Linked DNA regions of Variovorax paradoxus EPS. Each later gene encodes a partner of the first gene's protein in a complex. Links are inferred from orthologs where the notes say so. Each region holds a gene or a part of one and is shown in the gene's direction. Other genes may lie near its edges.

Region 1 (9,508 bases):
CTCTCGCGCACCGACGCCAGCAGCATGCCGATCGTGCCGAGCAGTCCCAGGCCCAGCACGACGATGGATACCAATACCTCCACGAGCGAAAAGCCCGCGGCCCGATGCTTCGTTGAAGCCATGTTCGATGTCCTCCCTGATCTGCTGCAACTTGTGTTGCTTCTTTATTCCCGCCATCGATTTCGAGCGTAGGGGCCGCTTGCGACAGGGCGCGCACCGTTCATCCGCATCGGTATGCCGCTCGTATGATCGAACGGCACCGGTGTTAAATTTTTCCCCGTCCCGCCCCCGTCCTGCCTCTTCCACTCCCATGCCTTCACACGAACAAGACGCGCAGCACATCGCGACAGCCCTGCGCCTGGCGTCCGACGCCTTGCTGCTGACCGATCCGAACCCGCGCGTCGGCTGCGTGCTGTGCGACGCCGAGGGGCGCGTGCTGGGCCAGGGGCATACGCAGAAGGCCGGCGGTCCGCATGCCGAGGTGATGGCGTTGCGCGATGCGGCGGCGCAAGGCCACTCGGTCGAAGGCGCGACGGCCTACGTCACGCTGGAGCCCTGTTCGCACCACGGCCGCACCGGGCCTTGCTGCGATGCGCTGATTGCGGCGGGCATCGAGCGGGTCGTGGCGTCGCTGGCCGATCCGAACCCGCTGGTCGCGGGCCAGGGTTTCGAGCGGCTGCGTGCGGCGGGTGTCGAGGTCGAGGTCGGTCCCGGTGCCGACGAATCGCGCGAGCTCAACATCGGCTTCTTCAGCCGCATGGTCCGCAAGACGCCGTGGGTGCGGCTCAAGGTGGCTGCTTCGCTGGACGGCAAGACGGGCCTTGAAAACGGCATGAGCCAATGGATCACCTCCGAGCCCGCGCGCGCCGATGGCCACGCCTGGCGCGCCCGCGCGAGCGCTGTGCTGACCGGCGTCGGCACGGTGCTCGAAGACAACCCGCGCCTGGACGTCCGTCTGGTCCCGACGCCGCGCCAGCCGCATCTGGTCGTCGTTGACAGTCGCCTCCAGACACCGCCGGACGCTCACATATTCATAGCAGGCCGCCCGGTGTGGATCTACGCGGCCGTACGGGACGAAGCCAAGGCTGCCGCGCTGGAAGCCCGCGGCGCCACGGTCACTTGCCTTGCCAATGCCGACGGCAAGGTCGATCTGGGCGCGATGCTGAAAGATTTAGCAGCGCGCGGCGTCAACGAGCTGCACGTCGAGTCGGGCCACAAGCTCAATGGCTCGCTGATTCGCGAGGGCTGCGTCGACGAACTGCTGGTCTACCTCGCGCCCAAGCTGATCGGCCGAGGGCTCGACATGGCCAGTCACATTCACGCAGACGGTCCGCTCACCTCGCTGGCGGGCGTTCTCCCCCTGGAATTCAAGTCCGTGGACATGTTCGCGCCGGACCTTCGCATCGTGGCGCGGGTGACGGGAAGGGACAGGTTCTAGCGTTCGGCCCGAACGGGCTTCGTTCTCTGCGAAAATGTGCGAATGTTCACCGGAATCATCACCGGCGTGGGGCGCATCGCCGCCATCCACGACCTCGGCACCTCCTCCTCCTACGGCAAAAGACTCAGCATTGCGGTGCCTGACGGCTATCTCGACGATGTCGGGCTGGGCGACAGCATCGCGCTGAACGGCGCCTGCATGACCGTTACCACGCTCGTTCCCGAGCAGCAACTGTTCACCATCGACATTTCCGCCGAATCCCTCGACAAGACTGCCGGCCTGACCGACGAGGGCAGCCGCATCAACCTCGAAAAAGCCCTGCGCGCCAGCGACCGCCTCGGCGGCCACATCGTCTCGGGCCATGTGGACGGCATCGGCACAGTGAGCTTCTTCGAGCCGGTCGGCGAAAGCTGGGAGTTGCGCGTGGTCGCACCGCCCGCCCTCGCCCGCTTTCTCGCCTACAAGGGCTCGATCACCATCAACGGCGTGAGCCTCACCGTCAACAGCGTCAAGGACATCGAAGACGGCGCCGAGATCAGCATCAACCTGATCCCGCACACGGTAGACAACACCTCCCTCGGCGGCCTCAAGGCCGGCTCGAAGGTCAATCTCGAAATCGATACCGTGGCGCGCTACGTGGAGCGCATGCTCCAGGCGGGCGTCCTGGTCCCCCAGGCTTCCACGTATTCCAAGGACACCGCCGAATGAACGCCTCCGTCACGCCCATCGGCGCCGCCCCGAGCGCCGCGCGCGCGCCAGCCCCCATTTCATCGGTCGAGGAGATCGTCGCCGAGCTGGCTGCCGGCCGCATGGTGATCCTTGTGGACGAGGAAGACCGCGAAAACGAAGGTGACATCGTCATCGCGGCCGACCACATCACGCCCGAATCCATCAACTTCATGGCCCGCCATGCGCGCGGCCTGATCTGCCTCACGCTCTCGCGCGAAATGTGCGAGCGGCTGCAGTTGCCGCCGATGGTGCAGCGCAACGGCGCGAAGCATTCGACGGCCTTCACTGTTTCCATCGAAGCCGCCGAGGGCGTCACCACCGGCATCTCGGCCGCCGACCGCGCCCGCACCGTGCAGGCCGCCGTCGCACCCGACGCCGTGGCCGCCGACCTCGTGCAGCCCGGCCACATCTTCCCGCTGCAGGCGGTGGACGGCGGCGTGCTGATGCGCGCCGGCCATACGGAAGCCGGCTGCGACCTCGCCGCCATGGCCGGCTGCTCGCCCGCCTCGGTGATCTGCGAGGTGATGAACGAAGACGGCACCATGGCCCGCCTGCCCGACCTGCAGATCTTCGCGGCCGAGCACGGCCTCAAGATCGGCACCATCGCCGCGCTCATCGAGCACCGCAGCCGCGTCGAATCGCTGGTCGAGAAGGTCGGCTGCCGCGGAATTCAAACCGCCTGGGGCAATTTCACCGCCCACGCCTTCATCGACAAGCCCAGCCGCGGCGTGCATCTCGCGCTCGTGCGCGGCAAGTGGGCGCCTGAAGACACGGTGTCGGTGCGCGTGCACGAGCCGCTTTCGGTGCTCGACGCGCTCGAAATCAACCGCTCGCTGCACTCCTGGAGCCTGGACGCCAGCCTCTCGCACATCGCAACCGAGGGCAAGGGCGTGGCCGTGCTGCTCAATTGCGGCGAAACCGCCGGCGAGCTGCTCGCGCAATTCGACGGCACCGCGCGTCCCGCGCAAGCCCCCGAGCGCGGCCGCATGGACCTGCGCAGCTACGGCATCGGCGCGCAGATCCTGCGCGAATGCGGCGTGCACAAGATGAACCTGCTGGGCACGCCGCGTCGCATGCCGAGCATGGCAGCGGGCTACGGCCTGGAAATCGCCGGCTACCTCACGAAAGACTGAACGACCATGCAAGGTTCAAACAAGGGCGAGACGACGCTCAATGGCAAGGGCCTCCGCATCGGCATCGTGCAGGCGCGCTTCAACGCCGACATCACCGATGCGCTGGCTTCGGCCTGCCTCGCCGAACTCGAATCGCTCGGCGTGGCCGCGTCCGACATCCATCATGTGAAGGTGCCCGGCGCCCTCGAAGTGCCCGTGGCGCTGCAGGCGCTGGCCGAGCGCGGCGGCTACCACGCGCTCGTCGCGCTGGGCTGCATCATCCGCGGCGAGACCTACCACTTCGAACTGGTGGCCAACGAATCGGGCGCGAGCGTGAGCCGCATCGCACTCGATTACCGCCTTCCCATCGCCAACGCGATCCTCACCACCGAAAACCTAGCGCAGGCCGTCGCACGGCAGACCGACAAGGGCCGCGATGCAGCCCAGGTCGCCGTCGAGATGGCGCAACTGCTGGCCACCCTTTCATGACCGAAGACACCACCAAGGCAGGCGGCGCCAAGCCCCGCCAGTCGCGCACGGGCCTTACCAGCACCGGCGCGCGCAAGGCTTCGGCCAAGTCGAACCGCAGCCGCGCGCGCGAATTCGCGCTGCAGGCGCTCTACCAGCACCTGGTGGGCCGCAACGACCCGACCGACATCGACCACTTCACGCGCGACCTCGCGGGCTTCCACAAGGCCGACGCGGCGCACTACGACGCGCTGCTGCACGGCTCGATCGACAACGCCGAGCAGCTCGATGCGCTGATCCGCCCGCTGCTCGACCGCAAGTTCGAGGAAATCTCGCCCATCGAGCACGCCGTGATGTGGATCGGCGTGTACGAGTTCCAGAACTGCCCCGACGTGCCGTGGCGCGTGGTGCTCAACGAGTGCATCGAGCTCGCCAAGGAATTCGGCGGCACGGACGGCCACAAGTACGTGAACGCGGTACTCAACGGCCTCGCGCCGCAGTTGCGCCCCCTCGAAGTGGAAGCGGATCGCGCTTCCGGCAAGGCGAAAGCATGAGGATTTCGACGCGCGCGGAGCGCATCGAGCCCTTCTATGTGATGGAGGTGGCGAAGGCTGCCGGGGCGCTGGCGCGCGAAGTGGCGCACACCGACCGGCCGATGATCTTCCTGAACATCGGCGAGCCCGATTTCACCGCGCCTCCGCTGGTACAGGAAGCCGCCCTGCGCGCCGTGCGCGCGGGCGCCACGCAGTACACGCAGGCGACTGGCCTCGACCATCTGCGCGAACGCATCAGCGGCTGGTACCGCGAGCGATTCAACGTCGACGTGCCCGCCCGCCGCATCGTGGTGACGGCCGGCGCTTCGGCCGCACTGCAGCTCGCCTGCCTCGCGCTGATCGAATCGGGTGACGAGATCCTGCTGCCCGACCCGAGCTATCCCTGCAACCGCCACTTCGTGAGTGCGGCGGACGGCAAGGCGGTGCTCATCCCGACGACGGCCGAAGAGCGCTTCCAGCTCACCGCCGCCAAGGTCGAGGCCGCCTGGACCGAGAAGACGCGCGGCGTGCTGCTCGCCTCGCCCTCCAATCCGACCGGCACCTCGATCGCGCCCGACGAGCTGCGCCGCATCCACAAGGTCGTGTCCGACCGCGGCGGCATCACGCTGATCGACGAGATCTACCTGGGCCTGTCCTACGACGACGCCTTCGGGCAGACCGCGCTGGCCATCGACGACAACGTCATCAGCATCAACAGCTTCAGCAAGTACTTCAACATGACCGGCTGGCGCCTGGGCTGGCTGGTGGTGCCCGAAGTGCTGGTGCCGGTGGTCGAGCGCCTCGCGCAGAACCTCTTCATCTGCGCGAGCACGGTGTCGCAATATGCGGCGCTCGCCTGCTTCGAGGATGCGAGCATCGCCGAGTACGAACGCCGCCGCGCCGAGTTCAAGGCGCGACGCGACTGGTTCATTCCGCAACTCGACGCCCTGGGCTTGAACGTGCCCGTGGTGCCCGATGGCGCCTTCTACGCCTGGGCCGACTGCACCAGCTTCGCCGAGAAGCTTGGCATCTCGGGCAGCTGGGATTTCGCCTTCGAGACCATGAAGCGCGCCCACGTCGCCGTCACGCCCGGCCGCGATTTCGGCACGGCAGAAACGGCGAAGTTCGTGCGCTTCTCCACCGCGAGTTCGATGGAACATCTGAAAGAAGCCGTCGAGCGCCTGCGCGCAATGGCCGAGAACCGGGCGCAATGAGCGCAGCGCAGGGCCGCCCCAAGCAAGCTCGCGCCGCAGTGCAAAGCACGGAGGCATGCCGATGAGCTACGCGTTTCCGATCCGCGTCTACTGGGAAGACACCGACGCCGGCGGCATCGTGTTCTATGCCAACTACCTGAAGTTCATGGAGCGCGGGCGCACCGAGTGGCTGCGCTCCCTGGGCGTCGAGCAGCGCAAGCTCAAGGAAGAAACCGGCGGCCAGTTCGTGGTGAGCGAAACGCAGCTCAAATACCATCGGCCCTCCCGGCTCGACGACGAACTGCTGGTCACAGCCGATCTTCAACAATTGGGCACTGCCTCATTGATAATCGGACAGCAAGTGCTATCAAAAACAGAGCAAGAGCGAATCGGCGCCGCGGCACCGGTCTTGCTGTGCGAAGGCACGATCCGTATCGGGTGGGTGAATGCCGCCACTTTGCGTCCCGCACGCATCCCTTCCCGGGTTTCGGGAACCCTCGAGCGCTGCGGCGGCTCCATGACTCAACCTTTCAAGCCATGAACCAAGATCTATCCATCATCAACCTCCTGCTCCACGCCAGCTTCGTGGTGCAAATGGTCGTGCTGCTGCTCGTGATCGTCTCGATTGCCAGCTGGGCCGCGATCATCCGCAAGTACTTCGCGCTGCGGCGCATGCGCGCGCTGAACGACGACTTCGAGCGCGAGTTCTGGTCGGGCACCAGCCTGAACGAGCTGTTCGCCTCGGCCGCCCAGAACGCCAAGTTCGCGGGACCGATGGAGCGCATCTTCGCCTCGGGCATGCGCGAATACCAAAAACTGCGCGAACGCCATGTGAGCGACCCCGCCACGCTGCTGGACGGCGCCCGCCGCGCGATGCGTGCGAGCTTCCAGCGCGAGCTCGATGCGGCCGAGCAGAACCTCTCGTTCCTCGCGACCGTCGGCTCGGTGTCGCCGTATGTGGGTCTCTTCGGCACGGTCTGGGGGATCATGCATGCCTTCACCGGCCTGGCCGCGCTCACGCAGGTGACGCTGGCCACCGTGGCGCCCGGCATTGCCGAAGCGCTGGTGGCCACCGCCATCGGCCTCTTCGCCGCGATTCCCGCGGTGGTCGGCTACAACCGCTTCGCCCGCGAGATCGACAAGATCGCCATCGCCCTCGAGACCTACATCGAGGAGTTCTCCAACATCCTGCAGCGCAACCTCTCGGCCAACCCGGGCGCGGCCGCCGCGGCAACCACGGTGGCTCCGGCCAACCGCTGAGCGGAGTCCGAGCGCATGCCCGCCGTTTCATCCCGGGGCCGTGGCCGCCGGACGATCAACGAGATCAACATGGTCCCGTTCATCGACGTGATGCTGGTGCTGCTGATCATCTTCATGGTCACCGCGCCGCTCATCACGCCGAGCGTGATCAACCTGCCCTCGGTCGACCGCGCCAACAAGCAGCCCGACAAGCCCATCGAGATCGTCATCAAGAGCGATGACGAAGTGCAGATCAAGAAGGACCCGTCCACCGGCAGCACGGGCAATACCTCCATTCCCATGACCCAGATCGGCGCTGCCGCCAAGCAGGCGCAGGGCGGCGACGCCCAGCGTCCGGTGGTCATCAGCGCCGACAAGTCGGTGAAGTACGAAACCGTCGTGAAGGCGATGAACCAGCTCAAGCGCAGCGGCATCGAGCGCGTGGGCCTGTCGGTCACGACCACGGGCGGCAAATAAGGCATGTCGCTCGCACTGGATCGCCCCGAGTTCGCGCCGCCCCCGCAGCGCGGCACGCCGCGCGCCGTCGTGCTCGCCCTCATCGCGCATGCGCTGCTGATCGCGGCGCTGACGTGGGGGGTGCGCTGGCGCAGCGACGCCGACGAAGGCGCTGTCGATGCGGAGCTGTGGTCCTCCACCGTGCAACAGGCCGCGCCGCGCCTGTCCGCACCGGAGGCGCCGACGCCTGCGCCCGCGCCGCCTCCGCCTGCTCCCACGCCACCGCCGCCTCCGGCAGCCAAGGCGCCCGAGCCCGCACCCGCGCCGAAGGCTCCCGACATTGCCCTGGAGCGCGAGAAGAAGCTCAAGGAGCAAAAGGAACAGAAAGAGCGCGAGCTCGAACAGCAGCAACAACAGCAAAAGAAGAAAGAGCTCGAAGCCAAGCAGCGCGCCGAAGACGAAGCCGAGCGCAAGAAAGAGCAGCAACAGAAGCTCGCCGAGCAGAAGAAGCAGCAGGAAGCCGAGGCCAAGCAAGCCGAAGCCAAGAAGGCCGAGGCCGCCGCGAAGCAGGCCGCCGCCGACCGCGCTGCCACGCTCAAGCGCATGCAGGGCCTGGCGGGTGCGAGCGGCGCCGACGATTCGAAGGGCACGGCCCTGCGGTCTTCGGGTCCGTCGAGCGGCTATGCCGGACGCATCGCCGCCGCCGTGCGCCCGAACATCACCTTCCCCGATGCCGACACGGTGAACGGCAACCCGGCCGCCGAGTTCGAGGTGAACCTCGCGCCCGACGGCACCATCGTCGGCGTGAAGCTCACGCGCTCCAGCGGATTGCCCGCCTGGGACGAAGCGGCCGAGCGCGGCCTGCACAAGACCGACAGGCTGCCGCGCGACACCGACGGGCGCATCTTCCCGTCGCTGATCGTGTCGCTCAGGCCCAAGCGCTGATTCACGCCAGTTCCGGGCCGCCTTTCGCAAGGCTGCCCGGAACTCCGTTGTTGCCGCGCTGTCTACCCGCGCACAACAACAGCCGGGCTCCGTGCCCGCACAAGAGCGCAAGATGAAATCCACCGGTCGCATCCGCTACGGGAGCAGTCCGCTGCTCGCCAGTCCCACCCCCGTCTGGCGCAGCAAGTTCATCGTGGCCAGCATCGCCTTCGGCTTCGTGCTGCTGGCCGGCCGGGCCGCCTACATCCAGGTCTTCAACCACGACTTCTTCCAGCACCAGGGCGAGGTGCGCTACCAGCGCACGCTGGAGCTGCCCGCGAACCGCGGGCGCATCCTCGACCGCAACGGACTGATCCTCGCCTCCGACATTCCGGCGCCCAGCATCTGGGCCATTCCCGAGGACATCGAGCGCGACGATCCCGCCGTGCAGGCCAAGTTGAAGCAGGCCGCCAAGCTGCTCGGCATGCCGCAGAAGGAGTTCGACAAGAAGCTGGAGGACGAGGACAAGAGCTTCGTCTGGATCAAGCGCCAGGTCGACACCGCCATCGGCAAGCAGATCGCCGAACTCGGCATCAAGGGCATCTACCTGCGCCGCGACTACCGGCGCCAGTACCCCGAGGGCGAGGCGGCCGCGCACCTGGCGGGCTTCACCAACGTCGAAGACACGGGGCAGGAAGGCGTCGAACTGGCCTTCAACAGCGAACTGGCCGGCAAGGCGGGCTCGCGCCATGTCATCAAGGACCGCCTGGGCCACATCGTCGAGGACACCGAGGACCAGGTGCCGCCGACCGACGGCCACGACATCCAGTTGAGCATCGACGACCGCGTGCAGTTCGTCGCCTACGAGAAGATCCGCGATGCCGTGGTCGCCAACAAGGCCCGGGCCGGCAGCGTGGTGGTGGTCGATGCGGAAACGGGCGAACTGCTCGCCATGGCCAACTACCCGAGCTACGACCCGAACGACCGCCGCAACCTCACCGGCGAACAATTGCGCAACCGCGCGATGACCGACGTGTTCGAGCCGGGCTCGACGATGAAGCCGATCACCATCGCCACCGCGCTGCAGCTCGGCCGCGTCACGCCGCAGACCATCATCGACACGAACCCCGGTCGCATCACCGTCACGGGCGCGACGATCCACGACGACGAGAACTTCGGCGTGCTCACGGTGCAGGGCGTGATCCAGAAATCGAGCAATGTGGGCGCCACCAAGATCTCGCAGCGCATGACGGCGCAGGAGATGTGGAACTCGTTCACCTCGCTGGGCCTCGGCCAGAAGCCGCAGACGCCCTTCCCCGGCGCGGTGACCGGGCGCCTGCGGCCCTGGAAGTCGTGGCGGCCGATCGAGCAGGCCACCATGTCGTACGGCTACGGCCTCTCGGCGTCGCTGTTCCA
Region 2 (2,953 bases), 2.3 Mb from region 1 along the record:
GGTAAATTCACCCGCACCAAGCCGCACGTGAACGTGGGCACGATCGGTCACGTTGACCACGGCAAGACGACGCTGACGGCTGCGATTGCAACCGTTCTGTCGGCCAAGTTCGGCGGCGAAGCCAAGGCTTACGACCAGATCGACGCAGCGCCCGAAGAAAAGGCTCGCGGCATCACGATCAACACCGCGCACGTCGAGTACGAAACGGCCAACCGCCACTACGCACACGTCGACTGCCCCGGCCACGCCGACTATGTGAAGAACATGATCACCGGCGCCGCTCAAATGGACGGCGCCATCCTGGTGTGCTCGGCCGCTGACGGCCCGATGCCCCAGACCCGCGAGCACATCCTGCTGGCTCGCCAGGTGGGCGTGGGCTACATCATCGTTTTCCTGAACAAGTGCGACATGGTCGACGACGCCGAGCTGCTCGAGCTGGTCGAAATGGAAGTGCGCGAGCTGCTGGACAAGTACGAATTCCCTGGCGACGACACCCCCATCATCCACGGCTCGGCCAAGCTCGCCCTGGAAGGCGACAAGGGCAAGCTGGGCGAAGAAGCCATCATGAAGCTGGCTGAAGCGCTGGACACGTACATCCCGACGCCTGAGCGCGCCGTGGACGGCACGTTCCTGATGCCTGTGGAAGACGTGTTCTCGATCTCGGGTCGCGGCACCGTGGTGACCGGCGCCGTCGAGCGCGGCGTGATCAAGGTCGGTGAAGAAATCGAGATCGTCGGCATCCGCCCGACCGTCAAGACCACCTGCACCGGCGTGGAAATGTTCCGCAAGCTGCTGGACCAAGGCCAGGCTGGCGACAACGTCGGCGTGCTGCTGCGCGGCACCAAGCGCGAAGAAGTCGAGCGCGGCCAAGTGCTGTGCAAGCCCGGCTCGATCAAGCCGCACGTGCACTTCACCGCCGAGGTGTATGTGCTGTCCAAGGACGAAGGTGGCCGTCACACGCCGTTCTTCAACAACTACCGTCCCCAGTTCTACTTCCGCACGACGGACGTGACCGGCGCGATCGAGTTGCCCAAGGACAAGGAAATGGTCATGCCTGGCGACAACGTCAGCATCACCGTCAAGCTGATCAACCCGATCGCGATGGAAGAAGGCCTGCGCTTCGCCATCCGTGAAGGCGGCCGTACCGTGGGTTCGGGCGTCGTGGCAAAGATCCTCGACATCTAAGCCGGACGCAAAGGAAACATCACCATGGCTACCAAGCAAAAAATCCGCATCCGCCTGAAGGCGTTCGACTACAAGCTGATCGACCAATCGGCTGCCGAAATCGTTGACACCGCCAAGCGCACCGGCGCGATCGTCAAGGGCCCCGTGCCCCTGCCGACCCGCATGAAGCGTTTCGACATCCTGCGTTCGCCGCACGTCAACAAGACGTCGCGCGACCAGCTCGAAATCCGCACGCACCAGCGCCTGATGGACATCGTCGACCCGACCGACAAGACCGTGGACGCGCTGATGAAGCTCGACCTGCCGGCCGGCGTGGACGTCGAGATCAAGCTGCAGTAAGCAGCAAGAACTCCCAGCGTCGCGTTTTGACGAAGCCCGCCTGCAGAAATGCAGGCGGGCTTTGTCTTTTAGGGTGCGGCTATGGCATCCTCTCGCACCGGTAATTCTTTCAAGCATCGGCCGCGGCTGAAACGAGGGCAGCACAGCTATGAGTCACAAGTTCTCTTTTGCGTTGGGCGCGGCGTGCGTTGCCGCTGTACTGCTGGCGGGCTGCGGCGGTGGTGGGGGTGGGGGTGGAGGCGGCGGTGGGGGATTCCCGATTCTTCCGATAGGCAATTCGGTCGCCCTGACCGGCAAGGCCACCTATGAATCCGTTCCGAATACGAATGGGCCCCTTGTCTATTCCTCGACCTCGGTCAAGCCAGTGCGAGGTGCAATGCTGGAGGTGCTCGATGCAACCTCTTCCGCGCAGCTCGCCGTGACCACCACCGACGACAGCGGGGCGTACTCGGTGGCCGTGCCGGCAAACACGGCGATCATCGTGCGGGTGCGAGCGCAACTGACCCGCACCGGCTCCTTCCCGAGTTGGGACGTGAGCGTTCGCGACAACACCCAGGGCAATGCCCTGTACTCCATGCAGTCATCGGCGTTTTCGTCTGGCGCCACCGCGCTGACGCGCGATCTGCGCGCCGACACCGGCTGGGGTGGCTCGAGCTACGCGAGCCAGCGCGTAGCTGCGCCGTTTGCCGTGCTCGACACGGTCTACACGGCAATGCAAAAGGTGTTGTCGGTAGCGCCGTCAACGGCGTTCCCGGTGCTGCGTGTGTTCTGGAGTCCCAACAACAAGCCGGCTGGCGGGAGTGTGGCGGCCGGGGACATCGGCAGCACCTTCTTCATCAACCGGAGCACGGGTCGCGAGATCTACGTCCTCGGCCGGGAGGATGTGGACACCGATGAATTCGATGCACCTGTGATTGCCCATGAATGGGGTCATTACTATCAATCGGCCTTCAGCCGCGATGACTCTCCAGGCGGGTCCCACTCGCTGGACGATCGGGTCGATAGGCGGCTCGCGTTTTCCGAGGGATGGGGCAATGGCTGGTCGGGCATTGCGCTCGGGCGGAACAACTATGTGGATTCGAAGGAAGCCCAACAGGCAAAGGGCGGCAACGTGAATCTCTCGGTGGGACCGGCGACCAATCCGGGGTGGTACCGGGAAGGCTCGATCCAAGCGATCTTCTGGAATCTGAATCAGCAGGTCGGCTTCAAGCCCATCCATGACGCGATGACGGGCATCCTGTTCAGGAGCGGCGCGCCGGTCTCGTCGATTCATCCCTTCACCGCTGCGTTCAACACGATCGCGCCCGGCAGTGCGACCGCACTGGCTGGTTTGCTCTCCAGCCAGAACATCAGCACCACAGCCAATGACCCTTATGGCGACACCGAGACGAACAACGGTGGGTCGCCGATGGTCCCGAACGTGGTGCAG

What was found.
Region 2: the proteins of nusB (region 1) and rpsJ are in contact, whole or in part, in a solved structure (PDB 3D3B), measured with the Escherichia coli proteins. The link is inferred for Variovorax paradoxus EPS from one-to-one orthologs.

The regions. Positions count from the first base shown.
Region 1 is NC_014931.1:3,803,873-3,813,380, forward strand. Bases 2,725-5,532 are described here. They hold nusB (transcription antitermination factor NusB), read left to right. Parts: upstream 2,725-3,764; coding sequence 3,765-4,301; downstream 4,302-5,532. Other genes in these bases: ribBA (bifunctional 3,4-dihydroxy-2-butanone-4-phosphate synthase/GTP cyclohydrolase II), read left to right, coding at 2,725-3,300; ribH (6,7-dimethyl-8-ribityllumazine synthase), read left to right, coding at 3,307-3,768; VARPA_RS17620 (pyridoxal phosphate-dependent aminotransferase), read left to right, coding at 4,298-5,494. Also shown: type IV pilus modification protein PilV, read right to left, coding at 1-122; bifunctional diaminohydroxyphosphoribosylaminopyrimidine deaminase/5-amino-6-(5-phosphoribosylamino)uracil reductase RibD, read left to right, coding at 311-1,438; VARPA_RS17600 (riboflavin synthase), read left to right, coding at 1,481-2,146; more of ribBA, read left to right, coding at 2,143-2,724; VARPA_RS17625 (YbgC/FadM family acyl-CoA thioesterase), read left to right, coding at 5,556-6,014; protein TolQ, read left to right, coding at 6,011-6,733; VARPA_RS17635 (ExbD/TolR family protein), read left to right, coding at 6,749-7,189; VARPA_RS17640 (cell envelope integrity protein TolA), read left to right, coding at 7,193-8,113; VARPA_RS17645 (peptidoglycan D,D-transpeptidase FtsI family protein), read left to right, coding at 8,226-9,508. UniProt on the Escherichia coli protein: Part of the processive rRNA transcription and antitermination complex (rrnTAC). The complex forms an RNA-chaperone ring around the RNA exit tunnel of RNA polymerase (RNAP).
Region 2 is NC_014931.1:6,081,507-6,084,459, reverse strand. What follows is about bases 1-2,866. They hold rpsJ (30S ribosomal protein S10), read left to right. Parts: upstream 1-1,209; coding sequence 1,210-1,524; downstream 1,525-2,866. Other genes in these bases: VARPA_RS27935 (hypothetical protein), read left to right, coding at 1,673-2,866; tuf (elongation factor Tu), read left to right, coding at 1-1,185. Also shown: more of VARPA_RS27935, read left to right, coding at 2,867-2,953. UniProt on the Escherichia coli protein: Involved in the binding of tRNA to the ribosomes. Part of the processive rRNA transcription and antitermination complex (rrnTAC). The complex forms an RNA-chaperone ring around the RNA exit tunnel of RNA polymerase (RNAP).